2 regions of the Lutispora sp. genome follow, and region 2 is predicted to be linked to the other one. Evidence: riboswitches for the same ligand, from Rfam matches in the RefSeq annotation. Region 2 holds a riboswitch; the other holds the start of a gene.
What was found. A riboswitch is a leader RNA that binds a small molecule or an ion and turns the genes downstream of it on or off. The one in region 2 is predicted to bind cyclic di-GMP.
Positions count from the first base shown of each region.

Region 1: linked by a shared signal. The riboswitch ahead of ACESM9_RS15260 (EAL domain-containing protein) and the one ahead of ACESM9_RS07510 (S-layer homology domain-containing protein) in region 2 are both predicted to bind cyclic di-GMP.

Region 1 is NZ_JAWLCK010000204.1:6-2,984, forward strand. It holds partial or broken gene ACESM9_RS15255 (hypothetical protein) at 1-713, shown strand, start outside; cyclic di-GMP riboswitch class I at 850-936, shown strand; gene ACESM9_RS15260 (EAL domain-containing protein) at 1,059-2,438, shown strand; gene ACESM9_RS15265 (HD-GYP domain-containing protein) at 2,469-2,979, opposite strand, start outside.
Region 2 is NZ_JAWLCK010000037.1:3,356-23,889, forward strand. It holds partial or broken gene ACESM9_RS07505 (DUF6531 domain-containing protein) at 1-1,532, opposite strand, end outside; gene ACESM9_RS07510 (S-layer homology domain-containing protein) at 1,560-3,602, opposite strand; cyclic di-GMP riboswitch class I at 3,703-3,785, opposite strand; gene ACESM9_RS07515 ((deoxy)nucleoside triphosphate pyrophosphohydrolase) at 3,913-4,296, opposite strand; gene ACESM9_RS07520 (D-2-hydroxyacid dehydrogenase) at 4,521-5,495, shown strand; gene ACESM9_RS07525 (glycerate kinase) at 5,476-6,651, opposite strand; gene ACESM9_RS07530 (nitroreductase family protein) at 6,670-7,173, opposite strand; gene ACESM9_RS07535 (SIR2 family NAD-dependent protein deacylase) at 7,201-7,806, opposite strand; gene ACESM9_RS07540 (aspartate kinase) at 8,050-9,366, shown strand; gene ACESM9_RS07545 (single-stranded DNA-binding protein) at 9,375-10,127, opposite strand; gene ACESM9_RS07550 (helix-turn-helix transcriptional regulator) at 10,761-12,059, shown strand; gene ACESM9_RS07555 (WYL domain-containing protein) at 12,016-13,032, shown strand; gene ACESM9_RS07560 (ATP-binding protein) at 13,062-14,939, opposite strand; gene ACESM9_RS07565 (ATP-binding protein) at 14,932-19,794, opposite strand; gene ACESM9_RS07570 (4-fold beta flower protein) at 20,010-20,330, opposite strand; partial or broken gene ACESM9_RS07575 (SagB/ThcOx family dehydrogenase) at 20,440-20,534, opposite strand, start outside.

The sequences.
Region 1 (2,979 bases), on a different contig from region 2:
TAGATGAATTTGTTAAAAAGAGGGATTTGGCTGCAGAATTTACCGAGGCTTCCCAGAATACCATTAAGATGATAAGTCCAATAGCTGTGACAGAGGATGAGCTCAGAGTATTGAAGGATATAAATAAAGCAATTCAGCTTGTTTCTGAAAAACCTGTAAATATAGAAAAGCTCAGTGAAAATGAATTGAGTGATATTCTGTGGTCTGGTCTTAAAATGTCTTTGAACCATTATGGCTATGAAGTATCGCGAGAAGCTCCTCAAGGATATGCTTCCAGTAAATCTGGAGAATTGGATTTTTTTATTTATAAATCCGGTGAAGATTATATGAATATCGCAACAGGTGAAAATAAGGAATGGGAACCGGAAAAATTCAAAAAGCAGTTGGGACAGTTGTTCGGGTATTTGAGGGAATATGGCGGATTTGGATTTACTATTGTATTCAATAAGCAGACTAGGTTGGAGAAGGTTTTATATGAAAGAAAAGCTATATTAGAAAATTACTATTTTGAAGATGAAGAAGGAAAAAGGTTTTTCAATAAGGAAGGTCCTATTATAGATATGACATGCTACTCTCAGGATTTAAAGGGAGTTATAATGACTTTGCATAAAAACCCAGAAATAGATGATTCTTATGTGCGTATATATCATTTTATTGTCAATGTTTCACGAGAAGAGCGAAAAAGAGTTGCTAAACAAGCCAGGCGAAAGTGAGTCGTTATAAAGAGGTTAATGCTATTATTTGATTCGAAATAGAATAAAAGATAGCTATTCCAATTTTGGTAAATATATGATAAACTATATGATACTATAAGATTAATATATAACTAAATAGAATTCTAAAATAGTGTAATTGCAACGGCAAACTTATCGAAAGGTAAGGACGCAAAGCTATGAGTCTAAAGCACAAGTGTGCTATGATTGTCAGGCTACCAATTAACTTATTTTTGGCAGCCAGTTTTTGATGGTTGCCATTTTTATATTATTTTAAGTGGGTTAACAAAGAGTGGGACAAGGATATTTATAAAATGAAGCACATATTTCAGGGGGGAATGTAATATGGCTTTTTTGGAGAGGAGATTATTAAGTAAGTCTAGTAAGAAAAATGACGGTATGATTGAACAGGATGGGATTTCTAATAAAAAGCAGTCTCAAATAGAAGAAAAAAATCCATACAAGTATTATTCCTTTGAACTAAATAGTCAAAGCTATAGAGAATTTTTGATGAAAAACGATTTGTACTATGCTATAGAAAAAGATGAGATGAGAGTTCTGTATCAACCTATTGTCAATTTAAAAAGCGGTGAGATCTTAGCGGTGGAAGCATTGGTCAGATGGATGCATCCTGATTGGGGATTGGTATTGCCCAATGAATTTATCCACTTGGCAGATGAGACAGGATTGATCATTGACATAGGTAAATGGGTATTGAGAGAAGTCTGCAAGAATTATAAAAGATGGCTGGATAAGGGTTTGCCTCCCATAAAAGTGGCTGTTAACTTCTCTGGTATTCAATTTATGGAAAGTGATTTTGCAGATAAGATAAAAACCATAATAGACGAATACGAGCTGGATCCTAAATTTTTGATCATAGAGATTACAGAAAATATTCTATTGAAAAACACTTATAAATTGAATTCTCATATCGAAAGTTTAAGGTCTTTAGGGATTCAGATAGCTCTTAATAATTTTGGAAAAGGCTTTAGCTCCTTTGCATATTTGAACTTCTTTAAAGTAGATATTATTAAGTTGGATGGTTCTTTCATAAAGGATGTTCCATTTGATAGCACTAATTCTGCGATTGTTGAATCTGTCATTCATCTGACAAAGAGGCTCAAGATAAAAATGGTTGCCGAGGGAATAGAGAATTGGGATCAGCTATCCTACCTAAAGCATCTTAACTGTCATGCAGGACAAGGCTATATATATAGTCAGCCGGTAGATCTGGAGAGAATAGAAAGGATACTGGCCAGAAAGAAATGCAAGCCTACAATAGTGAATAACACAGGAGAATCACTAACAGAAAACAGGCGTAAGTTTTTCAGAATTAAGCTTCCCTTATCACTGGAAGCAGTTTTGGAAGTGTTAGAAGTCAAAGGTAATCAAGTAAATATAGGCAAAACAAAGGTGCTTATCAAAGATATAGGCCCAGGAGGACTATGCTTTATATCTAACATAAAATTTCCTGCCCGTAATGAAATCATATTGCAGTTTACTTTTCAATTATTAGAGGAAGAAATAAAAGTTAGAGGATATATTATAAGGAACCGGGAAGTTAAAAACAATTTGAATGAATATGGAGTTGAATTTACCATAGATGAAAATGAAAGAGTAGATTTGATAAGGATATTAAATCAAGTTCAAATCAAGATAAGAAAAAATATTATGTTTTCCGAAGGAAGCTTTGTTTCAGATTCTGACTATGCATATTTCAAATGAACCCCATTCATATTATCCCGGTTTTTAAATTTATAGTGGTGTATCGATTATTGAATCCAGATTATTAATAAAGATTTTGAATATTTCCTGATCAAACTGCCCATTAGAATTTTTCATCATACTCACTGCTTCTTCCATGGTAAAGGCTTTTCTGTATGGTCTGTCTGAAGTCAAGGCATCATATACATCGCATACACTGATAATCCTAGCTACAAGAGGGATCTTATCCCCTTTAAGCTTTACAGGATAGCCTTTACCGTCCCATCGTTCATGATGGTAAAATGCAGAATACTGCAGTTCTTTGGGCATGGAGTATTTTTTCATTATAGAATATCCTATATTTGTATGCTTCTTAATAATATCAAATTCTTCGTCCTTTAAGCTGCTTTCTTTGTTTAAAATATCCAGGTTTATTTTTAACTTTCCTATATCGTGGAACAGTCCGGAATAATACATAATACTGCTATCTATACCAGTACATAGCAGTTTATTAAGCCTTTCAGAATATTTCGCCACATTTAATGAATGTTCATAAGTATTA
Region 2 (20,534 bases):
TGGGTATAGTATTGGATTAATAAGTATCCGCTGTCGCTTCGTATCTCCGAAAGCATCATATCTTCATAGATGTATTCTATTGAATTTCCATTGCTGTCTATCTTCTGTACAAGCTGTCCCCTCTCATTAAAATTGTATTTTGTTTTATCATATAAAGAAGTAAAAGTATAGGTACCATCACTATTTTTATATAGCTCTGAGTATTTACCAGGCTCAGATGCATATTTATTACCACCTGTTGCTGTGAATATTTCTCTATGTCCATCATCAAATATTATTTCTATGGTACCGTCATTCATATCCTGAAGTCTCATCTCCAGGTTATGATGCCAATTGGCTCCTAAATTTCCCTCATAGTTGTCTCTTGAGTTATAAAATCTTCTGAAGCTTATGGGGAAGGTGCCTGTTATTTCTATATCGTTATGTGTGTAGACATAGTTGCCGTTAACAGCATTGACTGGATCCCCTATGAGCTCACCGGTAGTTAAATCAACCAGCCCGCAATGTTTTTGTATATCTTCGTCATCTAGCGTTTCTGAAGAAGGAGGTTCCCCGCCTTTATCTGGTTCGGGTATCAAAAGATTATCTCCTATATATGCTACATAAGGATATTCCAATTCATTGGCTTCAATTATATCTGTATATCTGGAGCTGTTATAATAATAATGCCCTGCCATACCAGCCAAATTATCATGAGCTCTCATAATATGCCTTAATACTCTTATAGGACCTAAATCAACTGTTTCTGATTCCTCGTCAAATGCAGGTTCTCCATTTTCATCCAGTATAGGTTCTCCTAGTTCATCTACCTTAGGTGATTGATTTATGTTTGTCTTTGTAGCCGTAATATTAACTATTTCATATGCAGGCAGCTTGACATAAAAGTTCCACTCACCTGCTTCCTCATCAATTTCTCCAATAAATTGTCCGGAAGATTCAAATGATATTATGGAACCTTCAGCATCTCTTTCTATTTCAATAAGTCCTTTGGAAGTATTGTCAAAAAACAATTCTATCTTAGATGTATTCTCTTCTATGGATCCATGAACTCTAAATTCATTATTTCCTCCCATATTGGGATCTATTTCCATGTCTACTGCAGCAGTTGTTCCCACACCAAAGGCTGTTTTTAGAGGAAAATCTCTAAATTCATCATTTGGTATAAATATAATGATATATCTGCCGGGAGGTACAATTTCTCCATCATTTCCTCTTCCATCCCAGGTCCAATAGTTGGGCGTATAGTCTCCGTGAGAATAGCAGTTGCTTTCATATACCAAGTTTTCATCATTATCATCTATATTGTTTCTATATATTTTGATTATGGTGTCATGATCTATTTGGAAAATCCACTCTATTGTAATTTCTTCCCCTGCACTGGGGTTAAAAAGCTTAGGGATGGCTCTGATATACTTTTCCTCAGAATCGTTGCTGTCATCTTCTGCAAAGGTGCCTATAGGGAATACCAAGGTAAGCATTATTACAAATACAAGCATTAGGGCAATTTGCCTTTTGCATTTATTTATTATCATACTCTTCCCCTCTTTCCAATAGTTTTTTTACATCTTGCCTAATTTTTCAAGATACCTGTAGAGCATAACAGCAGCTTCAGCTCTCGTAGCATTTCTACCAGGGCTTAGCTCATTGTTATAGCCATTGATTATTCCAAGCTCTACAGCCTCTTTCATTGCCTCCAATGCCCACGGGCTGATTTTGTCTTTGTCTTTATAATCAGATAGATTGGGTTTATCATCACTAGAACTCTCTGCATATGCTGCGATGTCTTTATATGCTCTCATGAGTATTGACGCCATTTGTTCTCTTGTTATGGTGTCATTGGGATTAAATTTGCCGTTGTAGCCAGATATCCATCCTTTTTCATAGGCTATGTTTATATATTCTGATGCCCAATAGTTTTCTGGAACATCTATAAAATTGATATCATACGCCTGTATATCTTCTTTGTTTATGTGAAGGCTGCTTATCAGTATTTTTACAAATTCAGCTCTGGTCATATCTTTATCAGGCTTAAAGCTTCCATCTTCATAGCCGTTGATAATATGGTGCGCCGCTATTATCTCAAGCACGTCCGATGCCCAGTGTTTTTCAGTGTCATTGAACTCTTTATTATATATCATTAAAGCTGCCTTTCCATTGTCTCTCACTGTGGAAGTAAGCATATTGCTTTGGTGGTCAATTTTCAGTGTGATAGGCTTTGGTATTTCATTGTCCTGTATTTCATATAGGCATATTTTCTTGGGATTATGGTTTAAAGTTATATTTTTATAGCTTATGGATATTTCTATAGGTTTTTGCGGCTTTACATTTCCCTCTATATGCCATCTGTATACTGGAGTCAGGCAAAGATAGCCATCGCCTTTGAATTGACTGTCTTGATTGATGATAATATATGTATCTTTGTCAAAGGTTCCTGCAGCTATTTTCATTGTCATTCTTCCATCTTGTGAGCCTATAATGTTGTCCCTGTCATATCTTATAAGTATTCTGCCATTCACTTCTTGCTTATCATTTTCACTGCTGTCCCTGTCATCTTTATCTGATGCTGAATGCTTATTATTGGGTGATGGGGTAGGTGTAGGAGTTGGATTTGCTGGTTCTTGTCCATCATTTTCAGCAATCAGCCCTCTTTTTACAGCATCACTGACTTTTTCTTCAACTATTCCTTTTCCGTCATACCATATGACTTTATTTTCGTATAAAAAAGCTTGTTTAGGTATGGTCCCCGAAGGTGATTTTATAGGCTGCTCTACTATCCTGTTGACATCATTTAATACGAGTTTGTCATCCTTTATTATCAGCACTGAGTCTCCTGAGAAAGCTATTGGTCTATGATTATCTCTTCCTGCCGTTAACTTTGTAGTATATCCATTTTTTGTCTCATACATATATACCTGGCTTACTCCGTTATGGGAAACCATCCAGACCACTTTCCCGTCAGACACCAGTGGATCCAATTCGTCTCCTAATCCATAGGTAATTTGTTTTTCAGTTTTTTGTGAAGTATCATACAAATATATGTCAAAATCTCCATCTCTAGCATCCATCCAGGATATAACTTGCCCGTCAAAAGATATTCCAAAGGCTTGAGCTCCATCTGATGAAACTTTATCCAGAGTTTCAGTCTTAATATCATAAAGCATAATATTTCTTTCACCATATTCAGTGTCTACCCATACAACTTTGCCATTTGATATAATGGGGTCTTGATGATCTCCTTCTATATTTGATATTTTCTTCTCCTGTTTGCTTTCCATATCATAAAGATAGATGTCAAAATTTCTTGAACCATTTTCTCCGTTGCTTTGCCATACTATGTAGTTTTGCCATACATCCGGATTTCCTTGTGTGCCTGAATCATGAGTGATCTGAGTTTCTACCCCTGTTGATATGTCCATATGGTAGATATCCCAGTTCCCATTGTTGTAAGACATCCACACAATATTATTTCCATCCATGCGGACATCTCCCCCTGGTTTGGCTTTAAATGAAAGATTTCCGCTGTCCCCACTTACAAAGCTGGTTAGTGCTATTACAAACATTATTACAAGCAGAAGTATGGCATGCTTATTGTCTTTTCTCATTTCTACTAAACCTGCCTTTCGTTTAAATGATAGAATTTTATAAAGTTCATAAAAAAAATCCCACGCCGAAAAAGCGTAGGATATTTCATCTACATACAAATTCGGCAACCCGGCTATCATAGAAGAATCTTTAGACCCGTGGCTTTGCGTCCTTACCTTTCGGCAAGTTTGCCCTTTGCTATAATTTGTATTTTTATGTATTATTCTACATATATGTCTTTATACCTCTATTTTTTTGTCGATGATATTTGACATAATTCGCCATAAAAACTGAAAGACTTATCCTGGTCAGAATAAGTCTCTCTATTCATTATTTATCGCTTAACAATTTTTCAACAAACACAATGTCCGCCGGCATAAATTCATAGTCTGGCAGCTCTTCTAATGTTACCCACCTGGCATCATTATGCTCGTTGAGCTTCATGGTGCCTCCTACTATTTCAGCATTAAAGACTGTGAAGAGTATTTCTTTGCTGTCAAAATGGTATACATTAGTGGTAAATATATTTAATACTCTAATATCCAAATCCAGTTCCTCTTTAATTTCTCGAATTATACATTCTTCCAGTGTCTCTCCTTCTTCCAGCTTGCCTCCGGGGAACTCCCACAGGAGCCCGCATTCATCATCTGCATTCCTCTGGCATATGAGATATTTTTCATCCCTTTTTATTATTGCAGCTGTTACCTGTCTCACTATATACACCCTCATCCTTTAAGTTAATATGATCATGATTTCTTAATATCTATTATTTCTACCTTATCTGAATTTTTACCTTCCTTATATAGAATTTTTAGTTCCGTAAGACATAATCCATCATTTTATAACAGACCTTCACATTGACAATAAAAGCTTAAGTTTGTAGTATAGAGTAAAGACACAGAATCAAATGCTATTAAACATAGAAAGGGGTATGGCCTATGAAAATAGTCGTACTGGATGGATATACAATAAATCCGGGAGATTTGTCCTGGAAACAGTTTGAAAGGTATGGAGAGTTAGTTGTCTATGACAGGACTGCCTTTGACAGAAATCATGATGATCTTATACTTAGTAGAGTAATAGATGCGGATATAGTTTTTACCAATAAAACTCCATTGCCAGGCAATGTTTTGGAAAAAGCTGAGAAGCTAAAATTTATCTGTGTTCTTGCAACTGGTTATGATGTGGTAGATGTGAAAACTGCAACTAAAAAAGGTATAGTTGTAACCAATATACCCAGCTATGGAACAGCCACTGTAGCCCAAATGGCAATTGCCTTACTGCTGGAAATATGTCATCATGTAGGAATCCATAATGAATCAGTACATAAAGGTAATTGGGCAAACTGCCCTGACTGGTGCTACTGGCATCATCCCATAATAGAGCTGGCAGGAAAGACCATGGGTATTATTGGTTATGGAAGAATAGGCCAGGCTACCGGAAGAATAGCACAGGCCATGGGCATGAATATACTGGCATACAACCCCAGCAAAGACAAATCTTTAGAAAGTGAAACTATGAGATATGCAGAACTAGACGAATTACTGGCTTCGTCTGATGTTATAACATTGCACTGTCCTTCCAATGAACAAACAAAGGGAATAATAAACAAGAGTAACATAGCTAAGATGAAGGATGGTGTTATAATAATAAACAATTCCAGGGGTGCCTTAATTGTTGAAGAAGACCTGGCAGAAGCATTAAACAGCGGAAAAGTGGCAGCAGCAGCCCTTGATGTGGTGTCTTCAGAGCCCATTAAAGAAAGCAATCCTTTGCTTAAGGCAAAGAATTGCATCATAACGCCTCATATTTCATGGGCTTCAAATGAAGCAAGACAGAGAATCATGGATATGGCAGAGGATAATCTAAAGCACTACCTGTCAGGTAATCCTATTAATGTGGTAAATAAGTAGTGCCGCGTGTATTAGGGTAGGCCTTTGAGGCCTTTAAAAAAAGCCGTATAACATTCTCTGCTGTGGAGGTCAAAAGCTCAGAAGTCTGCTCTATGGACTGCCAGAGGGGCATAGGTCTGTTCACTATAGAAAAGACACTGTTTAACCCTTCGGTGTAGAGCTCCTCCACTCCATCACCTATGGAGCCACAGATACCCACCACAGGAATCCCCTGCTTTTTGGCAGCCTTTATTATTCCGAAGATGGTTTTGCCGTACTTGGTTTGTTCATCCATCTTACCTTCCCCGGTAATAATCAAATCTGCGTCCTTTATTTGTTCTTCAAAGCCTATGGTTTCCATCAAAAGATCTATGCCCTTTTCCAGCTTGGCATTGAGGAAAGCCACCAGCCCTGCTCCCAATCCTCCTGCAGCCCCTGCACCGGGAATAGAAGCCACACTTTTTCCCAAATCCCTCTCAATTATCTCTGACAAACGGCGCAATCCCATATCAAGCCTTTCTATCATGTCATCATCTGCACCTTTTTGCCTTCCATATACATAGGCAGCGCCCTTAATGCCATATAAAGGATTTTCTACATCACAGAATATCCTGAAGTTACATTCTTTCACCCTTGGATCCAACTGGCTCAAATCTATAGAATCAAGCTTAAGCAATCCGCTTCCTGTCAATTCTATTGTATTTTTCTCTCGGTCATAAAATTTGGCTCCTAATGCAGCTGCCATTCCAATACCTCCATCATTGGTGGCGCTGCCGCCGATGCCGATGATAAAGTTTCGACAGCCTCTATCCAAAGCATCCTTTATAAGTTCTCCTGTCCCATATGTAGTAGTATTCATGGGGTTTCTCTCTTTCAGAGACAACAATGCCAACCCGGAGGCAGAAGCCATTTCAATCACAGCTGTCTTCCCGTCTTCCAATATACCGTATTGAGCCTTTATTCTTCTGAATAAGGGATCTTTCACCCACACCTGAATTTTTGAACCCCCCAGGGAGTTCATCAAAGCATCTACAGTACCTTCTCCTCCGTCTGCCATTGGTATACTTACAATATCTATGTTTTCATCTGCTTTTCTAATACCCTTTTTTATGGCAGCACAAACTTGGGAAGATGTTAAGCTTCCCTTGAAGGAATCAGGAGCAATAATGATTTTCATAAACTGTTCTCCCTTGCTCTACCATTTATTATAATGAACTCTCTCTGGATTGAATCTTTCCCTTACCTCTCTCTTTTCTCCTGGGTATCCTACTGCAACAATAGCAACAGGTATTATGTGCTCAGGCAAGCTTAATGTTTTTGAAACTTTCTCTACCAGCTCCTGTCTGGCATGTACTCCACACCAACATGTGCCCAATCCCATGGATTCTGCCTGAAGCAATATATTCTGTATACACGCACCCATATCCTGAAGCCAGAATGCCCCATCATATTTCAGATTACTCATATCACAGCAGGCAGCAATTGCAAGCGGCGCCTCTTTCAGCATCTGTGTATGAGGATGATATGTGGTAATCTCGTTTAAAATTGCACGGTCTTTTATAACAACAAAGTGCCAGGGCTTCTCATTTCCTGCAGAAGGTGCATACATGGCAGCTCTTAAAAGTTCATGAATCTGCTCATCTGTGACAGGTTTATCTTCATATTTTCTTATACTTCTTCTTGTATATATTTCTTTCATTATTTTACTACCTCCTCGTTTTTTGAATTATCTTCCCAGTATTTTATGCAAATACTTGGGGACTTCATTTTCTGCTTCTTTATTTATGGTGGTTACCTTTATCCCCGCTCTTTGGGCAGCTCCCACCATCATTGTCGCCGTTGAAGTATAAAAAGATGTGCCTACTACCAGCAATTCATCGGCAGAGCCTATAACATCAATAGCTTCAAAATACCTGGGTATGTTCTCGCCATAGAGAACTATATTAGGTTTCAAGAGGCTGTTACATTCATCACAGTATAAAGATTTATTAACATAGGAAAAATCAAAATGCTTATTGCACCTAGTGCAAAAAACAAAATCAAAATTGCCATGTACTTCAATAACATTTTTGCTTCCTGCCCTTTTATGAAGTCCGTCAATATTCATGGTGACCACAGGCAAGTCATATTCTGCTATTGCTTTATGAGCTGTATTAGGTGAAGCCTTATCAATATTTTTCTTCATTTCCAGCAGAACATCATAGAAATCCCTGGTATTGCTCATAAAATAATCTATGCTCAGCTTATCCCTTATACCTTCCATATCCTGAAATGTAGGTATGCCGCTGGCTTTGGATATGCCTGCACCGGTAAATGCAACAATTCTTTTCACAGGCTCCCTCCTTCCTCTTAGTTAACCTTCCATATTATTACTATATCATATATCGTCTCTTTTAAACATACCCTGACCAGCAAATCAAATCCTCTATCGTTAGAAATTACAAAATATATTATTGTATATGTATGACATACATGTGTAAATTGTAGCTTGACACACCGCCATAAAGATAATAAAATATTGAGTATTGTTATATAGGATTTTTCATTACATTCTATAATATTAGGGGGAATAAAAATGAATGACATAATAGTTGCAAAATTTGGAGGCAGCTCCCTGGCAGATAGTCAACAGTTTGCCAAGGTTAAAAAGATTATAGAATCTGATAACAGGAGAAGATATATCATACCTTCTGCACCAGGCAAAAGAGATAAGAAGGATCATAAGATAACGGATCTCTTATATATGTGTCAGCAGCTTGCAGCACACAATCTAAGTTTTGATGATATCTATAATATTGTAAAAAAGAGATTTTTAGATATATGTTCTGATCTAAACCTTAGCTTTGGAATGGAAGATATATTAGATGAAATCAAGGAAAAGATTGCTCATGGTGCTTCCAGGGATTATGCTGCAAGTCGAGGTGAATACTTAAATGGTCTTATACTATCCAACTACCTGGGCTACGAATTCATAGATGCTGAAGAATTGATTCTGTTTGATAAAACTGGCAAGTTTGATGCAAAAGCTACTGATGATAAAGTAAATGCCAGACTGGCAGATGTATCTCATGCAGTGATTCCCGGCTTTTACGGTGTCATGCCCAACGGAGAGATAAAAACCTTCTCAAGGGGCGGTTCTGATATAACCGGCGCAATAATTGCCAAAGGAGTAATGGCTCAACTTTATGAAAACTGGACAGATGTATCCGGATTTCTCATGGCAGACCCTAGAATCGTAAAGGACTCAAAACCTATGGAAAAGGTTACATACAAAGAACTTCGTGAACTATCATATATGGGGGCTTCTGTGCTGCATGAAGAAGCCATTTTCCCAACAAGAGAGGCTGGAATCCCCATTAATATAAAAAATACCAATGCCCCTGAGGATGCAGGAACCATGATTCTCAGTGATATTTCCCCTGTAAGCCACACTGGGACTATTACTGGAATCGCAGGCAAAAAGGATTTTACTGTCATATCCATAGAAAAAACCTTTATGGGTTCAGATAGAAGCTTTTTCCGGAAACTGATGACCATAATGGAAACCAATGATATCTCAGTAGAACATATGCCTTCTAGCATAGATTCCATATCATTGATAATATCTGATTCAGAATTGAATTCCAAACTGCAGAAAGTTGTGGAAGAAATTCGCATATACTGCAATCCTGATTCTATAATATGCTATCCAAATATGGCTCTGGTAGCTGTGGTAGGAAGAGGCATGATAAATACTAAGGGAATATCCGCCAAGGTTTTTACTGCTTTAGCAAAAGAAGGCATAAACATCAGGATGATCACCCAAGGCTCCAGTGAGTTAAATATAATAATAGGGATTGAAAATGGAGATTTTGAAAGAGCCATAAAAGCCATATATGAGGCTTTCCAATAAAGCTAAGATTAGGCTACAGAGTCGGAGCAGTATTGCTGCTCCGGCTTGCTGTTATTCTCGCCTGTAACCACTACGCTGGAAACTGCTACTTCATAGACCGTCCTTTGCAGCATTTCCCCTGATTCAAGAGGCTTTTCATACTGTCGGCTCTCTATCCTTCCTGTCACGACTATCCTGTCTCCCATAGATGAATCTGCCGTGTATATGGCATTTCTGCCCCATATCACTGTAGGTATGTAATCTGTCTTGTAATATCTTCGATTTACAGCCAACATGATGTCGGTTATTTCTTTGCCTGAAAGGGAGGTAGTCCTGTGGACAGGCTTTTTGCAAACATAACCGTCCAGCAATATGGTATTTTCATACCTGAAGTATTCATCCTGATTAAGGATTTCAACCTCATTGGCTAGAACTGTAAGCTTCAACTGCATTCTTCCCTCTTGGGTAATATATTTATAGGATCTGAACTGCCCTACCAAAGATACGATCTTTCCTACGGAAAGGCTGCTCAGGTCAAAGGTTCTCTCTGAAATAGTCACAGGTATAATGTCCTCAACTCCGCTTTTTCTTGGAACTGCCACCATGACTTTATAGAAGTTCTCACCTACAACACTATGGCTGAATTGGGGTAGTGTCCTGATGATGCCACAGATGAGAACAATGTTCTTCTGGATATCATCATGTTCAAGCTTATTAGCAATAGCGTTAATATAGTTATAAATCATTTCCTTTAGTGCTTTAAAATCGATTATTCTATTCATTTACATACATCCTTTCATTATCAATTTTTTCTGTGTTACGTGTATAATTATAGCTCCTTATAAAAAGAATCTATCCCATTTTTCATGCAATAATAGATTTTGTTTGCGTTGGCTAGGGTACTCCTTTTGAGTCCTTATAGCCAATCTAAGTAATATATAATATCGCAAAAGTTATTAACTTTGGTAACTCTAATGCTCATCTAAAAGAGAATTCTAACGGCGCAAAACGGGCATCCATGCCCTATGCTTCGCCGGTTGCGCCTAGCGCCACCTCCATGTGGCGCTTACGAATTCTCTACTTTAGATTTCGCAAAGAGTCACTTGCAAAGTTAACAAAAATGCTCTCTTATATATTACTTAGATTTCACTATTATAGAAGAAAGCTACAGTGACTAGAGAATAAGTATACGTGCATCATATAGTGTGGATATTAGATATGTGCTTCAGATATAAAAGTTGCCATCCTGAGCGCCAAGCGTAGGATCTTATACCCTAAAGGAATACCCAAAATACCAGAGACTAGAGACTGGGGACTAGTGACCAGTCCCCAGAGGAATACCCTATAGCTTAAAAATAAAGGTTTTTTCGCGGTGGCATAGAAGTATTAATTTACAGCAATAGGAGGTGACTCATATGAGTAAATACAGCAACAAATACGGCAAAAGCTTTAACTGCAGCGTAAAGGATTACAACAAGCTGAGAACCTTTTTGCGCTATGCCTTTTTATATGGCTGCTACACCAAAGATGATTTTGTAGAAAGGCTCAACTACAGCAGCAGCTTGGTGGACAAGGATTACAGACGATTGCTCAATATCCTTGGCCCAAGGCATTTCAGGAAAAAGACACCTAAGCAGACCAGATTCAGAATGAAGTATAACTATTACAAGGATACGGAGAATTATCTGGTAAAGTCCTACTATGCCAAATCCTCCACCAAACTCCAGCTTTCTTTATATTTCCTAATTCTACAGGTTTTGAAAAGCAGAATGGATGTAAATGAAATCAGCGCCAAAATTCCCACTTTGTCAGATGACTTTAATATAAAGACTTTGACTCGTCAGCTTGATAAAATGGCAGAGCAAGATCTCATAGAGAAGATACAGTATAAGAAAAAGGGCAAATTGTATTATGAGCCCAAGAAAGACTTTTTCGCTCAACTGACCGATGAAGAACTGAAAAGCCTCAAATATGCAGTAGAATTTTTTTGCAACATTGAATTTCCTTCCGTCCCCGGCTATTATTTGAGCCATACCATAGAGCAATATATGAGATATTACAAAAAGAGCAAAGAAGTGGGAAAAAGTTTATTTCTTTATCGATTTAAAAACTTCCATACCGTACTGGAAGAAGACATGGCCTGGAAGCTGCTTTGGTGCATAAATAACAATAAAAAAATAGACATAGAGTACTGCTCCAGGCGCGGCATAATCAATAAGCTTATCTCACCGAAAAAAATGGTGATGGACATATATTATGGTAGATGGTATCTGATAGGCAGCACTGATAATTCAACCATAGGCATATACAGAGTTGATAAAATCACTGATTTTAATATAGCCGGCTCCCAGGAAAAAAGCCCCTATGACAAGGTTCAAATAGATGACCTTTTCAAGCACAGCTGGTCCATAAGTCCAAAGAGGGAAAAAGAAGGCACTTCAATAGTAAAAATAAGATTCAGCGTTGATCCTCACCAGGATCTATCCTTTTTACTCAATAAAGTAAAGAGAGAAGGCAAATGGGGTACAATCACCAATATTGAGGATAAAAGCTTCATCTATACCATTGAAGTGAACGATGCCACCGAAATGAAGCCCTGGATAAGGAGCTTCGGCCATTATGCGGAAGTTATTGAAAGCACCAACTGCAATCTCAGACAGGAATTGTGCGATGAATGGAGTGATATGCTTGGAAGCTATGGAATTATTTCTTGAAGGAAAAAATAAGAACTACAGCTTGATACTGGAGTTGATAAACTCCCTTTACTATGAGGATAGAAAAACCATATCCTCTAAGGAAATAAACGATATGATAGAAAACCACGGCATTCCCTCAGAATTTAATCTATCCCAGTCACTGATGAATGAAAATGAACCCTACAATCTTTACCTTCTGGATAGACAAACTGATGGAAATTACTCTCTTTTCATTAATAGCGGCATTCCCGTCCAGCCCTATAGGGTAGAAAAGCAATGGCTTAAACATATAATTAAAAACCCAAAACTGAAATTATTCTTAGAGAATGGAACCATCACAAAGCTTGAAGATATGCTGGCAGAATATAAAGACATAGTGTCAGAGGGTAGTTTATCCATCAACAGACCCTGCAAGCAGTTGGAAGAAATAGATGATAATCTCAGAGCCAGCTTCAGGCTCATTATTAAAGCAATCCTTGAAAATAAAGGCATTGAATACTCTTACATGACAAAAAATGAAATACTGCTCAAAAACCGCAGAAGCATACCCTATAAGCTGGAATATTCCATGAAGGAGGATTGGTTCTATCTCATATCCTATTCCTTGGATGAAAAAAGACCTGTGAAAAGCCTACTAAGAGGTTTTAGAGATATGCACCTCATAGATTTGGAAGGTGAATATGATATATCCCGCCAGGATATTGAAAAGTCCATAGAAGCTAAAAAGGCACCCCATCCAATAGTGCTGCAGATAAAAGATGTTAATAACTCTCTGGAGAGGGCTTTATTCCAGTTTTCATGTTTTCAAAGAGAATTAGACTATGACAAAGATAAGGATATCTATTGCCTCTCAATCTTCTATTATGAATTTGAGAGGGAAGAGGTATTAACTCGTATCTTTTCTTTGGGCAGACATGCCATCGTAATTGAACCCGAGGTTATAAGGGCTGAAATTATTAAGCGATTGATGGTGCTGAAGAAAAAGTATTAAGAAAAGCGGAGAGCATAGTCTCCGCTTCTTTAATTCACAGCTTCACAAGCATCTGCCAGTTTTAGCAAATATTCTACACAACTTATATCATCTTTCCCAAGCATTTGCTTCCTCAGAAGATCCAGATGGGATACATCCAGAATCTTCCTTCCGCTAGTCTTTTCTCCCTTGTTTATATCTTCCCAATGCATGCATGCATTCCTGATCTCATTAATATCTGTTAATTTGCCTTTAAACTTAAGCTCATATACTTTTAATATGGGATCAGTCTTTAATTCATCTCTATAGTTATACTTAATATAAAAGAAATAGTCATTGAGGAGAGTTCTAAACTCACCTATCATCATGGTGTTTGGTAAGCCATCATCACTATTGTCAAATTTGCTTGGCTTCTTTATTTCAAACTCGGGATGAAGTTTCTGCATTGCCTGGATTACAGGCTTCAACGCCTTTCTGTTAATGATGGCTTCAAAGGCAGTGCAATAAGGGTTGCAGGAAGGTGACTGGTCAAAACCTGTATCCCTGTAAACATGGCTCAGAAGCTCCGCCTGTATTATTTGCTTCTTGATATCCGAATCCAGCCTGTCCCATACATTTTGAATAGACATACCATCCAACAACTCACAACGGTCTATATCCATATCATATTTCTCAAATTGGTCTTTAAAATAGGTGCTAATATACTGATTATATTCTTCTCTTTTTTCAAAATCCATGGCGCCGATTTTACTATCCGTGGTCAGCTTCTCTATCATAACTTTCTTTGCAATATCATAGGCGCCCCACAATTCCTCCAGAGAAACTTTTATAATTTCATTAGATTTTTTTAGAATATCAATTGCTCCCTGAATATCCTCCTCAGTGTCCTTGTTTACTTCTGCTTTTTTCACATAATTCATAAAGGCCTCAGACACAAAGGTGTCATCCTCATTAAGAAGTTTCATATCCTGGCAGGAAAGCTTTGCCACCTCCAATATGGATTCCTTTATGTCCGATATGTCCTCTCCACAGCATAAATGTTTCAGCAGCCTTTGCTCTTCATAAGTTATGCACTTCCAATAGGATTTGAATATATAGTCACAACGCTCCTCAACCCTGTGAAAAAATTCTGCTTCATAGCTGCTGTCAAGTTCATTCATTGACTTTTTATAATCCAGCAATACTTCAACTGCTGTCTTCAAGATCCCCGGTACTCGTCCCCCAACCCTTCTAATAAGCTCATCTTCATAAGTGCTTATCCTGTATTGATATTTGGATAAGTGCTTAAAAACATATTTCTTTATATCCTTGTCCTCCAACAGCTCAAGCTTTATTGGATTGTTGAATATTCCCGGAAGCCCTGATACCATACATTCTTCTGAAATAGCCTCAATGCTTTTCTTGCTGGTTATGACATATCTTACCTTTATCCTGTTGTTATTTGATAGATTCCTCAAGTATTTAAAATTCTCCAACGCATCTTCCTTATTTCCTTCATTGATGCACTTAGTCATTCGGTCAAAGTCATCGATTACAAGCACAGTATTAATTCCTGATCTTCGCAGCTTATAAAAGACATCATTGAGAGTTTTTCTAAGAACAGAAGTCTCTTGGAAATTCTCGTACTTGAAGAATCTCTCCTTCAACTCATATTTTAAGTTAATGTCAATAACACTGCTTTCTTCAACTTCTCTTCCCAAACTTTCAAATAGAGTTTGATAAAAATCCAAAGTATCTACTGGTTCGGAATCAAATATTTCAACCATAAGAGTATTAGGCTTATGGAAGTCTGAAATTATATGATTCAGCAAAGAAGATTTACCCATGCCGTCATAACCCACTATGGATACACTGTCATGACCATTAACTCTATCATATATTCTTTTGATAATCTCATCCCTGCCTACCAATTCTATTCTGTTATTCATCAGACTCTATCCCCCCTTGTATCTCGTATAAAACACTATCTACATTTTTCCATCTTCTCGTCCATCTTCGCAATTGCTCTACAGATATGCGAACCGTGAGTCGATCTTTGTTCTCTATTGACAGAATCCTGCCGGAAATGAGTTCATTGATAATTGCCCTCACCTTGTCTTTATATAAATCGCTGGACAAGGAACCGCCATCGCGCACTTCCTTAATCCTATCATAAAGTCTGTCTATATCTATATAATCACCGGAAGATTCTAATTGCTCCCCGATTATTGCAACTATCAGTTTCTTATAATTCGTATTTAAAGAATCCCAGAAATGCTTGTACATGTTACTTTGCGTCATATCAATCAATTTATCTGATACAAATTCCACATCGTCCGGGTAAATCACATATCTTTCCTTTTCATTATTAAGCAGCTCAACAAGCCCGTTACCAATGGCTGTAAGGAAATAAGGGTGTCCAGATGTTATCATGAGAATTCTCTCCAATGTTTGTGGCAGACATTGAATACCCTTACCGCTGAGAGGCTTCACCATCATCTCCCTGGCTTCATCCGGCTCCAAAAACCCTACTTCCAAAGGCTTGGCTGTATCTGAAATCTTCAATGCCTTGTTCTTCATTATATTGAGAAGATATTCTCCTCCTGCAATTATAAATCGGGTCTTATTTGAATGTTGCATTTTTGTTCTTATGAAATCAAACAATTCATGGGAGTAGACTTCATCTTCCACTTTCTTAACAACCTCATCAAACTCATCCACTAAAAGCAGCAGGGACTTGTCCCCTATGCTTTTTTCCACTATCATAAAAAATCTCTTCAGCTGGCGTAGAGGGCTCTTCTCAAAATCCTCTTCCGATGGCATGTCTATATCTATATCATAATCATCAGCCAACCCATAAACTACATTCTCCACAAACAGCTGATAAATCAATTGTCCTGTATTGTTGGCATCAAATACATTCTGGCAGTCACATTGAATAGGATAAAATCTGTCCTTCATAGTGTTTTCTATGTGATTGAGCAATGAAGTCTTACCAACCCTCCTCAATCCGTAAATAAGAAAGGTTGTCCTGTCGCTGTCATCATATAGACGATCCTTTATCCTTTGTACTATTGCTTTTCGACCAAAGAATTTACTCTCATCATCTATAGGGGCTGTAGGATATGTGTTTTCCTTGATTCTTTCAAAAACAAAGCCCTGGTCTCTAACATCTATGCTGTAACTGAAGTTCTTAAAAATACCATCAGAATGCCATGTTTCTATCTCTACCTCATATTCCCCTTCTTCATCAAATATATATTTGAATCCTACTGGAAGCTTTTCATCCTCCTTTAGTATTAGATTTTCTTGAGTGTAAGGTATACTGAGCATTTTTCCCTTCCTCAATATTTTAAAACTGCAGCTGAAGTCATGGGCATCTGCCTTGCCATCATTACTGATTAAAAAATGGAAGCTGCTTTGGAACTTACCATCCATAGCTATAGTATGTATGTCCTCTTGGTTTAAAAAAGCCACTTTAATAACAGGTTTATTCTCCAGCTTTGTTATTTCTTCATTGCATAAGAACAATAAGCTGTTTGTGAAAGCATTGATATCATATTTATCCTTTTGATAGAATTGATCTTCAGCCGTCTCCTCCATTTTTTTCACCAGATCTATGGCTACATCCATATATATTCTTTTATCTTCCCCATTCTCAGTATCGACATATCTTTCTATGGCAGCGGAAAAGGAGTTGAAATGGTTCAATATGCCTTCTTTACCAACTTTGTATTCCTTCTGGTATACATTCAAAAACTTGTAGCCTATCCTGGAAAAGAGCAGGGTTATCCTTTTCACATATGTCATATTCTCATGGAGAATGGAAAAATCATCAATAAGAGTAAAGGCTTTAAAGAATACTATATGATAATACCCCAGCTTCTTATCTGATTTACTGATATTTAAATTATGCTTCCTATAATACTTATACCTTGCATACCATATCAGGTGGGCTTCATATGCAAGGGCAACCTGGTAGCTGTATATTTTCTGTCCTCTGGTGAGACGCTCCAGTTCAACTTCACAGTATTCAGCCATGTATTTCAAAAATTCACTATGCCTCCCCATAATCCTGGCTGCTGCTGAAGCCTTCAGGCATGCATCGCTTCTGTTGCTGAGTTCTGACATGGATAAGGCTTCCACGGTGCCTACATACCTGTCAATAACTGAAGTCCATACTTTGTACTGGTCTTCCAAATCATTTTCAATTAGCTGGCATTGGGATACACTCTCAGCCAATAGGGGAACAAAGTCAAGGAGCTCTTCCATGAAGTTTTCTATGTCATGGACATGGTCTAATAATACTAAGAAAGCAGATATTAATGCTGCCTCATCCGACTCTTCCACAGTAACAGCTGTCTCTTCTTCCACTAAATCCTCTTCCTCGGATATATATTCATTATTCTTAACTAGCAAACTGCTGATTTGAATCTCACAGGCTTCATAGAGTTCCTTATTATGCCTAAGACCTTTCAGTACCTCCTGAGCCTTATGATAATCCTGCTTCAAGGCTGAATTAAAGGCATTGAACATGATTATAATCTCACTATTCTTATCTTGCCTGTTGCTTAGATATTTTGACACATGGTTTTCATACATGGCATTTTTCACAAGTGACAAAACCGCTTTTGTAAAGAAACTCTTCTTTTCATAATCAGCAGGATCAATGTCTAATCCCTTATCTATCTTAATAAGCAAATCACAAACATAGTACATTAACTGAGAAGTTGCTGCTCCCTTCTCATCTTCAGCCATGTTGTTCATAGCAAATTCAAAATATTGTTTGGCTTCTTCAATATAAAAACAATCAAGAAGGTCAAAACCTAATTTTACATGAAAATATGTACCTTTGTTTAATTCCTCAATATATATTCTGCAAAACTCCAAAATGAGCTTTTTGCTCTCCTTCTTATCGTAGCTGCTCCCAAATATGCTTTTTATACTTCTACTGCAGCTGAATAAGCCTGTCATCAATAACAGCACAAATCTCTTGATTTCAGGCTCTGTATTATCATGAAGCATATCTATGCATGCTATCAATGTAGTTTGAACATCATCATAGGATTTTAACTTATCGATTATTTCTTTAAATTTGAAAACCCCTGTATCCGTATTGTCGGTTGCATATTTCAGAGCAACAGACAAACCTTCATAAAGAGACTCTACCACCGCTAACATGTTTTCACACTGTGTATCCCCAGCTTCCAAACATTCCAGATATCTTCTCATCATATGAAGCTTTAGCGGAAAAATCTTTTTGGAATATGTAGCCGTAACCTTTACTATATCTTTTATTTCCTCAAAATCCATGTAAGCTGAATACTCCTCAGTGAACATTTGGTCAACAATCCCTATGCAGTCATAGTCCACAACTTTGGTACAAATAGACTTGAAATCCTTTTTCAGCAACCTGCTCCATTTGTCTTCCTGTCCTTTGGCATATAAATCCATCATCAGCTTAAGTTCTTTATTCACCTGTATGTATAATTTATGGATACTCTTCATTCCATATCTATTGCCCGATTTATGCAGCTCATCTATCTCTTTTCGGATATCTTCCATATCATTTAATCTGGCGTATACTCTATTGGCATATTCATACCTATCGTGAGCAAGGGCGGCTATTACAACAATCCTGATGTCCGCTATGGTCCTTTTATCATCAAAACCGGACATCAATATTAAATCATAGTTTCTGAAAGCTTCTTCAATCTGACCATCTGCTTCAAGAAGCATTGCATAGTACTTGCATACCTCATGATCCAAAGGGAACAACTGCTTAAACAGCCTGAAGATTTCTACCCCTGGCTTTCTTTTTCCATGTTTATTAAAGGCTATGCATAACTCGCTCAACTTCTCCCCTGAAGGAACCTCCGTCCCCTTAAATACCGCTTCTTCCACCATTTTTATTAATTCCTCATATTCAAGCTGGGGTACTATTTTCAATATCTCAAATCTCTTTAAGCTGTCTCCTATTTCTTTGTTTTCAGGATCCGACTCCAATTCTTTGTTAAGAAAGGCTTCAAGTCTGTCAAATTCCTTTATTGAATAAAGCTTCCTTACTATTACCATAGGATTCTTATGCTTTCTATAATCCTTTACCCTGCAATCTACAGAGCTGTCCAAATCTCCATCTGTTTCATATAGAATTGCCTGTATCCAGTTGCTGAATTTGTTATTTTGGATGTTATCCTTCAGGAATTCTTTGACCGCTTCAATGACTTCAAGCTTTTTCACATGTTGAATGGAAGGATGGTTCATGAGCTTATCCAAATTATAATCAACAAAAGTAATATAGTTTATAAAATATTCATCAGAAATGCTGGCCTGCTGCAAAGCTGCTCCAAAGGCTTCCACCCATAGATTGTTTCTTCCGCATAGATCTTTCATCGCTTCCCATTTCCTGAACAAATCTAATTTTAATTCCTCTCCCCCTGGGTGGGCCAAATGTCTCTTTCTCAGATTATGATATATAAAAAGACATTTATAGGAGTGAAGAGGCGAATTATCTGCAAATACTTCCATAAGCTCTGTCCAAGGCTGGTAGCAGTATTGGTCACGATAAAGCATAAGTATATTAAATAGCACATAATGCTCTGGATTTGCCCTGTATCTGTCTTTCATCATCCTTATTATTTCTCTTGGCTTTTTACTTTTATCAAAATGAGCATTAAAAATACTATCCAGTTCCCTTTGCTGTTTTACATACTCAATACATTTATAATAATCCTCTTTCAGAAGTATATTTTTAAAGCCATCTATTATGGGTCTGCATCTATCTATTTCTACAGCATTGAACATATTATACCTCCCATATGTAGTTGAATTTACATGCAATAGTTATAATATAGAATATTCGACAGGATTCTGCTATTCCCTTTAAAAACAAAATAAGTGAACATGAGGCAGCTTATAGCTTTACCTCGTGCCCACTTATCATAATAAGGCATATTCATCGCTGATTAGCTTACCGGATAGGATTTATTTTATCCCATGGTAAATCATTAATTATGGTTCTAGAAGAAAAATCTGTTGAATGGCCTGAATAGAAGCAGAAGCAATATAGCTCCAAGCAGTCCCCTAAAGCCGCTGTTGCCATAACCCAAATAGTTTCCATCCATATCGTATAATCTGTAATTTCTGCTGTTATAGTATCCTAAACGTGCCCCATTGGATGAGTATACATTACCCCTATCTATATAAGCTAAAGGCCTTCGATAAGCATCAAAGATTCTGCAACCATCTGTATAACCCATCACTCTTCCACAGCAGTCGAAAATTGTATCGTTATCTACATATCCGTAAAGTGTTCCTCTGGAATCATAAAATCTTTCCAAAATATCACCACCTCTTGATTAGAAATTTATTCCCCTGCTACTATATATGTGGCATGTACTATTTCTGTTAATGATATCTTGGAAAAATATGATCATAAAAAAAGTATATTTATTTAACTTTGCCTACAGCAGAAATATAAATGACAAACTCATTTTGCCCATCTATGTGGAGCAAATCATCGAAGGCTTCTTGTACATATGCTC